One region of the Bradyrhizobium sp. USDA 372 genome, then DNA from elsewhere that is predicted to be linked to it. Evidence: predicted binding sites of a transcription regulator. Region 1 holds the regulator's gene; the other holds the start of a gene.

Region 1 (4,762 bases):
ATCGGGAAGCCGCCGCCGAGCGCCTTGGCGAGCGACATCACGTCCGGTGTGACGCCGGTGCGCTTGTAGGCAAAGAGCTCGCCGGTGCGGCCCATGCCGGTCTGCACCTCGTCGAAGGCGAGCAACAGGCCGCGCTCGTTGCAGAGCTCGCGCAGCGCCTTCAGGAAGGCGGGAGGTGCAGCACGAACGCCACCCTCGCCCTGGATCGGCTCGATCAGAATGCCGGCGGTGTGCGGGCCGATCGCCTTCTTCACGGCGTCGAGGTCACCGTGCGGCACCTGATCGAAGCCGTCCATCGGCGGACCGAAGCCCTCGAGATATTTCGCAGATCCCGTCGCAGCCAGCGTCGCCAGCGTGCGGCCATGGAAGGCACCCTCGAAGGTGATGATGCGATAACGCTCCGGATGGCCCTTGGAGAAGTGATGATGGCGGACGAGCTTGACCACACCTTCCAGCGCCTCGGCGCCGGAATTGCAGAAGAACACGAAGTCCGCGAAGCTCTCATTGCAGAGGCGGCTTGCGAGCTTCTCGCCATCGGGGCTCTGGAACAGGTTCGACATGTGCCAGAGCTTCGTCGCCTGCTCCTGCAACGCCTTGACCAGCGCGGGATGAACGTGGCCGAGCGCATTCACCGCCACGCCCGAGGTGAAATCGAGATAGCGATCACCATTGGTCGCGATCAGCCAGCAGCCTTCGCCGCGCTCGAAACCGAGGTCGGCCCTGGCGAAGACGGGGAGCAAATGCGGCGCGGCGCTGTTAGTCATGACGTCACTTGAATGTTGCGGACGGTGTGAGGCACGCATTGCGCAACGCACCATTGACCGGCCCCGGAAAACGAAACGTGCCGCCTTTTAAGGGCGGCACGTGGCACTATCTTATGCTTGGAAAGACGGGTGTCAATGCCGCCCGGAAAGCCTCGCGAAACGCTGAATCCGTAGTCTTGCGGTGCCGATTTTGCGGGTTTTTCGCCACGGAACATGTGGAAGCGAGTCGGCGGACTCTTGCGCGGGAGTCACGCCATATTGTAGCGTTTGGACTGTCAGATACGACATCTCGTGCAGCAGTTCTGATCCCAAAAGTCCTCATGTACCGGCGTAAACGTTCGGGCGTCTTGAGCGCGCCCGGCGAGCCTTAAGGGATTCTGGCGGCACGGGTTTTTCAAGGCTTTAGGCAATCGCGGCGAAGGCTCCAGGATGGCAGGCGCGCTGCGAGGGAAAGGGTGCAATGACGGTTTTGACCTGGTCCGATGATCGCGTCGAGCAGCTGAAGAAGCTCTGGGAGGCCGGACTTTCGGCCAGCCAGATCGCGGCGGAGCTCGGCAATGTGACCCGCAATGCCGTGATCGGCAAGGTGCACCGGCTCGGCCTGTCCGGCCGCGCCAAGAGCCCTTCATCGGCAGCGCCGCGGCCGCGCAAGGCACGGCCCGCGCAGCACATGATGCGCGTGACGCGACCCGTTGCGCGCGGTAACACCGCGCTGGCGCAGGCCTTCGAGGTCGAGGTGGAAGCCGAGCCGGTTACCTACGACAACGTGGTGCCGATGAGCCAGCGGCTGTCGCTGCTGGAATTGAACGAGGCGACCTGCCACTGGCCGGTCGGCGATCCCTCGAGCCCGGATTTCTTCTTCTGCGGCGGCAAGGCGCTCTCGGGCCTGCCCTATTGCGCCCAGCATTCGCGCGTGGCCTATCAGCCCGCAGCGGACCGCCGTCGCGCACCGGCGAAGCCGAGCACGCGCTGAGCTTGCGGGATTAGTTGATCGCCGAGATTACAGCCGTCACACGATGACGGCGCCACCTACTCAGTGTCATCCCCGCGAAGGCGGGGATCCATAACCACAGGGCGCAATTGCTGCGCGAGATGGTCACGCCGGGTCTTCGCCAAACAAAGTCCTTGGGTTGATCGCGACGAGCGCAAGCGCTCGCGCTGAGATCCCGGGCTCGCGCTGCGCGCGCGCCGGGATGACGGCTGAGATTGTGGCCACAGCTCGCCAAACAACAGCTCGAAACGCCTACGTCTGCTCGGCCTTCGCGAAGCGATCATCCAGCGCGTAGCCGGCGCCGCGGACGGTGCGGATCGGGTCCTGCTCGCGGCCGAGATTGAGCAGCTTGCGCAGGCGGCCGATATGGACGTCGACGGTACGCTCATCGATATAGATGTCGCGGCCCCAGACGCTATCGAGCAGCTGCTCGCGCGAGAACACGCGGCCGGGATGCTCCAGGAAGAACTCCAGCAGGCGATATTCGGTCGGGCCGAGATCGATCGGCCGGCCCGAGCGCGCCACGCGGCGCTTGTCGCGGTCGAGCTCGATGTCGCCATAGGCGAGCACGGTGGCGAGCCGCTCGGGGCTGGCGCGCCTGAGCAGACCCTTCACGCGCGCGAGCAGCTCCGGCACCGAGAACGGCTTGACGATGTAATCGTCGGCGCCGGTTGCGAGGCCCCGTACCCGCTCGCTCTCCTCGCCGCGCGCGGTGAGCATGATGATCGGCAGCTGCTTGGTCTCGGGACGGGTCCGAAGCCGCCGGCACAGCTCGATGCCCGACAGGCCCGGCAGCATCCAGTCGAGCACGATCAGATCGGGAATGTGCTCCTTGAGGCGGGTGTCGGCGTCGTCGCCGCGCATCACCGTCTCGACGTCATAGCCGTCGCCTTCGAGGTTGTAGCGGAGAAGCTCGGTGAGAGCTTCCTCGTCCTCTACCACCATAATGCGTGCGCCCATGTTGTCGTCGCTCCTTAGGTATTCGGCACCGTCGTGGCGAAGGTCGTCATGTCGCCCTTCGGCCGCTTGTCGGTGATCGCCTGGCCCTCGATCATGTAGAACACGGTCTCGGCGATGTTGGTGGCGTGGTCGCCGATCCGCTCGATGTTCTTGGCACAGAACATCAGGTGGATGCAGAACGAGATGTTGCGCGGATCCTCCATCATGTAGGTGAGGAGCTCGCGGAACAGCGAGGTGCAGATGGCGTCGACTTCCTCGTCGCCCTTCCACACCGCCATCGCCGCCGGCAAATCGTGCGCGGCATAGGCGTCGAGCACGCTCTTGACCTGCTGCTGCACGAGGTCTGTCATGTGCTCCAGGCCGCGGAACAGCTTGAGCGGATGGAAATCCGTCTCCAGCGCCGCGACGCGCTTGCCCATGTTCTTGGCAAGATCGCCGATGCGCTCGAGATCGGTCGCAACGCGCATGGCGCCGACGATCTCGCGCAGGTCGACGGCCATCGGCTGGCGGCGGGCGATGGTGAGCACGGCGCGCTCCTCGATGCGCTTCTGCAGCGCGTCGAGATCGGCGTCGGTGGTGACGACGCGCTGGCCGAGTGCCACGTCGCGGCGGATCAGCGCGTCGACGGAATCGACGATCATGCGCTCGGCGATGCCGCCCATCTCGGCGACCAGGCGAGTGAGCTCCTGAAGGTCGCTGTCGAAGGCCTTTACGGTATGTTCAGAACCCATATTCCGTCTCCTCAGCCGAACCGGCCGGTGATGTAATCCTGCGTGCGCCGATCGCTCGGCGACGTGAAGATCTTGCTGGTATCGTCGAACTCGATCAACTCGCCGAGATACATGAAGGCGGTCTTGTCGGAGACGCGCGCCGCCTGCTGCATGTTGTGGGTGACGATCGCGATCGTGTAATTCTCGGACAATTCCTGGATCAGCTCCTCGACCTTGGCGGTCGAGATCGGGTCGAGCGCCGAGCAAGGCTCGTCGAACAGGATCACCTCGGGCCGCACCGCGACGGTGCGGGCGATGCAGAGGCGCTGCTGCTGGCCGCCGGAGAGCGACAGGCCGGAGGCATTGAGCTTGTCCTTGACCTCATTCCACAGCGCGCCGCCGCGCAGCGCCTTCTCGACGCGGCCGTCCATCTCGGACTTCGAGATCTTCTCGTACAGACGAATGCCGAAGGCGATGTTCTCGTAGATCGTCATCGGGAACGGCGTCGGCTTCTGGAACACCATGCCGACCCGGGCCCGCAACAGGTTGAGGTCCAGCTTGGCGTCGAGGATGTTGGTCTGGTCGAGCAGCAGCTGGCCGGTGGCGCGCTGGCCCGGATAGAGGTCGTACATCCGGTTGAAGATGCGCAGCAGGGTCGACTTGCCGCAGCCCGACGGGCCGATGAACGCCGTGACGCGGTTGGTGCCGAGCGTCAGATTGATGTTCTTCAGCGCGTGGTGCTCACCGTAGTAGAAATTCAGGTTGCGCGCGGTGACCTTGGCGGGCGCCTCGGGCAGCGGCTGCGAGCCGGGATGAACGGTCGGCGCGCTGACGGAAACAGACATTTCACTCATTTTGCAGTCCTCTCGGCGCCAAGGATGCGCGCGCCAATGTTCAGGGCAAGCACGGTCAGGGTGATGAGCAGCGCGCCGCTCCAGGCGAGTTGCTTCCAATATTCGTAGGGGCTCTGCACGAAGTTGTTGATGGTGACAGGTAGGTTCGCCATCGTCTTGTTCAGGCCGAGGCTGAAGAACTGGTTCGACAGCGCCGTGAACAACAGCGGTGCGGTCTCGCCCGCGACACGGGCGGTCGCCAGCAGCACGCCGGTGATGAGGCCCGAACGCGCGGCACGATAGGCGATGCGCTTGATCACCAGCGAGCGCGGCAGACCGAGCGCAGAGGCCGCCTCGCGCAGCGGATTCGGCACCAGCAGCAGCATGTCCTCGGTGGTGCGCACCACGACCGGGATCACGATGACGGCGAGCGCGAGGCTGCCCGCGATCGCCGAGAAGCCCCGCATCGGCACCACCACCGCGCCGTAGATGAACAGGCCGATG
Region 2 (4,762 bases), 2.0 Mb from region 1:
GCTGTTGATCGCAAACGTCATCTCGCCCGGCATCAGCGCCATCAGCGCATCGCAGATGGTGCGGCCAGCCGGCGGATGCGGCTCGCGATGACCTGCGCTGAGTGAAATGCCGTGATCGTCGAAGGCCTCGGGCTCGGCGACCACGATCTCGGCTTGCGGATAGCGCGCCTTCACGGCCGTGGCGACGCCCGCGATCAGGCCGCCGCCGGAGGCCGGCGCCACCACGATGTCGGGGCTGAGGCCAAGCGTTGCCATGTCCTCCGCGATCTCGCGGCCGGCGGTGCCCTGCCCTGCGATCACGAAGGGATCGTCGTAGGGTTTGACCAGCGTCGCGCCACGCTTCTCGGCGATGCCGCGCGAGATCGCCTCGCGGTCGTCCTTGTCGCGGTCGTACAGCACGACTTCGGCGCCGTAGGATTTGGTGCGCTCGCGCTTCGACAGCGGGGCATCCGCCGGCATCACGATGGTCGCCTGCATGTCGAGGATTTTTGCCGCCGCCGCCACGCCTTGCGCGTGGTTGCCGGAGGAGAACGCGACGACCCCGCCGGCGCGCTTGTCCTGCGGGATCGAGAACACCTTGTTGAAGGCACCGCGGAACTTGAACGAGCCGGTGCGCTGGAGCATCTCCGGCTTCAGAAACACCTTGGCACCGACGCGCTCGTTGAGCACGGGGAAGGACAACAGCGGGGTGCGGATGGCGTAAGGCGCGATCACGCGCGCCGCGGCATCGATGTCGGCAGGGCCGACCGGAAGGAGCTGTTCGGTCATGGCGGAATGTTATCGCGGCCGATCAGGCCCGGGCAAGACACCTCCGCGCGATGATTTTCCCCATAGCGCTTTAGAGCGAAGTGGCTACCGGTTCGCGTAAAGAAAACGCGTCAAAACAAGAATCTATTGCCATTTCGATCCATCGGATCGAGATCGCTCTAGGCCACGAACCGCGGCTGTTCCGCGCCGGCCCTGCCGGGCAGCACCGCCCCGACCGCCAAAATGCTCTCGATGAAGACCCGCGCCGAGGCTTCCCAAGTGTAATTGGCGGCAAACGCGACGCAATCCTGCCGGGAGATGTCGAGTGCGGCGAAGCAGGCGCTGCGCAGATCGTGATCAAGCGCGCCGACCGGCGCATCGCCGATCACGTCGCGGGGTCCCTTCACCGGGAAAGCCGCGACCGGCAGACCACTCGCCAGCGCCTCCAGCAGGACCAGGCCGAAGGTGTCGGTCTTGCTCGGGAACACGAACACGTCGGCGGCCGCGTAGATATCCGCCAGTTCCTCACCGTGCTTCTCGCCGAGGAAGATCGCATCGGGATAGGCCTCTTCCAGCGAGGCGCGCGCCGGGCCGTCGCCGACGACCACCTTGGTGCCGGGCAGGTCGAGCTCCAGGAACGCCTCGAGATTCTTCTCCACGGCCACCCGGCCGACCGACAGGAATACGGGGGCCGGCAGGCAGAGATCGATGACGCGGGGGTGGAACAGGCCCGTGTCGACGCCGCGCGGCCACAGCACGACATTGTCGAAGCCGCGCTCGGTCAGTTCGCGCGCGAGCGCCGGCGTCGCCGCCATCACGGCGCGGCTGGGGCTGTGGAACCGCCGCAGCGCCCGCCAGATCAGCGAGCCAGGGACTGGCACGCGGGCGCGGACATATTCAGGGAAGCGGGTGTGGAAGCTGGTCGTGAACGGCAGCTTGCGCTGGCGGCAATAGCGGCGAACCATCAGGCCGATCGGCCCTTCGGTCGCGATGTGGATGCTGTCGGGCCGCGCCTCCTCGATCAGCCTTGCGATCCGGGCCGGGCGCGGCATGGCGAGGCGCACGTCGCGATAGCTCGGCATGGCGAAGGTGCGGAACGATTGAGGCGTCAGGAACGTGAACTCGACGCCGAGCTCTTTGGCGGCGTCAGCGAGCTTGGTCAGCGTCCGAACCACACCGTTGACTTGCGGGTGCCAGGCATCGGTCGCGACCAGGATGCGCATCAGGCCGCCCTTGCCGCGACCTGTGGCACCTGCGCCGGCTTCTGCAACTGATCCGCCCAGGTGATGATCTCGAAATGGCCGTCGTCATGCTCGACCAGGGCGGTGCAGCTCTCCACCCAGTCGCCGCAATTCATGTAGCGGATGCCGGCCTCGTCGCGGATCACGGCGTAGTGGATGTGGCCGCAGATCACGCCGTCGGCCTCGTGACGCCGTGCCTCGGCGGCAAGCGCCTGCTCGAACGCGCCGATATAGTTGACGGCGTTCTTGACCTTCTGCTTGGCCCATTGCGACAGCGACCAATAGGGCACGCCGAACAGGCGGCGAAAGAAGTTGACGAAGCGATTCATCTGGATCGCGAAGTCGTAGGCCTTGTCGCCGAGATGGGCGAGCCAGCGCGCGTTCTGCACCACGAGATCGAAGATGTCGCCGTGAATGACGAGATAGCGCTTGCCGTCGACGCCGGTGTGAACCGTGTTCTCGACCACGTCGATGCCGCCGAAATGCGTGCCGTAATAGTTGCGCAGGAACTCGTCGTGATTGCCGGGAATGTAGATGACCTTGGCGCCCTTGCGCGCCTTGCGCAAAAGCTTCTGGACGAGGTCGTTATGCGATTGCGGCCAGTGCCAGCTCGACTTCAGCGCCCAGCCGTCGACGATGTCGCCGACGAGATAGATCGTGTCGGCATCATGGTAGCGCAGGAAGTCGAGCAGAAGATCGGCTTGAGAACCGCGGGCTCCGAGATGGACGTCGGAGATGAACAACGTGCGAAAGCGCCGCTCCGGGCTCTCGTCACTCACATCGTAACTTCCCATGCGCCAGCCTGTAACAATGTCCCGTGACAGGGGGATGACCGATTGAACCCTCGAGGCACCTTGAAATACGAATCACGCCTTGCCTCGCCCTCCCCGCGAATATCAGTCGCATGCGACAATCAGGCGACATGGCGCCGCAGGGGGCTCTGGAGATCAGATCCCGGCCGGAAGCCAGGTAGGTGCGCTCCCTCCCCCGCTTGCGGGGAGGGCTGGGGAGAGGGTGTTTCCCCGGCAGCCCGCCTCAGTAGAACGTGTGGAAATGATGAATCGGCCCGTGGCCGTGGCCGACGCTGAAGCGGTCGGCGGCGGCGATCGCGGCACTGATCCAGGCCTTGGCGTTGCGCACGGCGGCCTCGAGGTCCTCGCCCTTGGCGAGCCCCGCCGCGATGGCGGAGGACAGCGAGCAGCCGGTGCCATGGGTGTTGCGGGTGGCCACGCGCGGCGCGGCGAGCGCGATCGTGGTCCCGGCAGTGACGAGATAGTCGGTGCTCTCGGCACCCTCTCCGTGCCCGCCCTTGATCAGGACGGCGCGGCAGCCCAGCGCCAGCAGGCGGCGTCCCTGGCTTTCGATCTCGGCCTCGCTCGCCGCCAACGGCTCATCGAGCAGGGCCGCGGCCTCCGGCAGGTTCGGCGTGATCACGGCAGCCAGCGGCATCAGCCTGGTGCGCAGGGCGTCGACGGCTTCGGCGGCGAGCAGGCGATCACCGGAGGTCGCCACCATGACGGGATCGAGCACGACGTGCCGCGGTGCCCAGCGCGACAGCGCGGCCGCGATGGCGTCGATGCTGGCGGCCTGGGCCACCATGCCGATCTTCACCGCACCGATGTCGAGGTCGGAGAACACCGCGTCGATCTGCTCGGTGACGAACCCGGCCGGCACCGCGTGAATGCCGGTCACGCCGCGCGTGTTCTGCGCCGTTAGCGCCGTGATCACGGAGGCGCCGTAGACGCCGAGCGCGGCAAAGGTCTTCAGGTCCGCCTGGATGCCGGCGCCGCCGCTCGAATCGGAACCGGCGATGGTGAGTGCGACCGGGGTCGTCATCGCGGGGGACATGTGCTTGAGGACGCCGCCATGGCCTGTCCTAGCGCGACCGCGGAACGCCAGCAAGCGCGCCGAATCGCCGCCGAGCGTGATTCGCGAATCAATTGCGCGCCTTGCGAATCAGTCGGACACGGCGCGGTCAAAGGCCCGCAATGATGCGGGCTTGAAAATGCAACGGCGCCGGACCCTTGGTATAGTCGTGTACCTTAGCGTGCTTCGCCGATGACGAGGTACGTCAGGTGGTGGAACCGTCCAGCGATCCGATGTTGCAGGCCGCCCCGGCCCGCAAGCCATCTGAAAGACTCTTGGGGTGGAACGATGTGGGCCTTCTTCGAACGTCTCCTCGACTCGTCCATGCTGTCGCCGCACGGCATCTGCCTGTTGTGGGAGCCTGAGCTGATCTGGCTTCACGTCGTTTCCGACGCCTGCATTGCCGCCGCCTATTTCTCGATCCCGTTCGCCCTCGCCATCCTCGTCACCAAGCGGCGCGACCTCAAGTTCGGCTGGGTCTTCTGGGCGTTCGCGATCTTCATCATGGCCTGCGGCCTGACTCACGTGCTGTCGATCTACACGCTCTGGGTTCCGGTCTACGGCATCGAGGGCATGGTCAAGGCCGCCACCGCGGTCGCCTCGGTCTTCACCGCCGCCGCACTCTGGCCGTTGCTGCCGAAGATCCTGACGATCCCCTCGCCGTTCGAGCTGCGACAGGTCCAGGCCGCGCTCGAGGAGGAGGAAATCAAGAGCCGCGACGCCGCGCTGCTGCTGCAGCAGGTCCGCGACGCCCAGCGCGCGATGCGCGAGAGCGTGGCGCGCCTCACCGCGATCGTCGAGACAGCCGTCGACGGCGTCATCCTGTTCGATGCGCAGGACCGCATCCTGCTGTTCAATCCGGCCTGCGAGCGCTTGTTCGGCTACCGCGCCGACGAGGTGATGAACCG

The links. Region 1 encodes PhoB, which activates phosphate uptake and scavenging genes when phosphate is short. Its sites were predicted from a motif close to TGTCATNNANCTGTCAT; they were not measured.
Region 2: the regulator PhoB is predicted to act here: its motif matches at 2,806-2,822, upstream of AB7M16_RS07740 (UDP-2,3-diacylglucosamine diphosphatase).

What each region holds. Positions count from the first base shown of each region.
Region 1 covers NZ_JBRJHR010000001.1:3,548,300-3,553,061, forward strand. The annotation lists gene AB7M16_RS16865 (acetylornithine transaminase) at 1-764, opposite strand, end outside; gene AB7M16_RS16870 (GcrA family cell cycle regulator) at 1,225-1,737, shown strand; gene phoB (phosphate regulon transcriptional regulator PhoB) at 2,008-2,715, opposite strand; gene phoU (phosphate signaling complex protein PhoU) at 2,730-3,446, opposite strand; gene pstB (phosphate ABC transporter ATP-binding protein PstB) at 3,458-4,279, opposite strand; gene pstA (phosphate ABC transporter permease PstA) at 4,276-4,762, opposite strand, start outside.
Region 2 covers NZ_JBRJHR010000001.1:1,569,454-1,574,215, forward strand. The annotation lists gene AB7M16_RS07730 (threonine/serine dehydratase) at 1-768, opposite strand, end outside; gene AB7M16_RS07735 (glycosyltransferase family 4 protein) at 927-1,970, opposite strand; gene AB7M16_RS07740 (UDP-2,3-diacylglucosamine diphosphatase) at 1,970-2,782, opposite strand; gene thiD (bifunctional hydroxymethylpyrimidine kinase/phosphomethylpyrimidine kinase) at 3,024-3,824, opposite strand; gene AB7M16_RS07750 (PAS domain S-box protein) at 4,143-4,762, shown strand, end outside.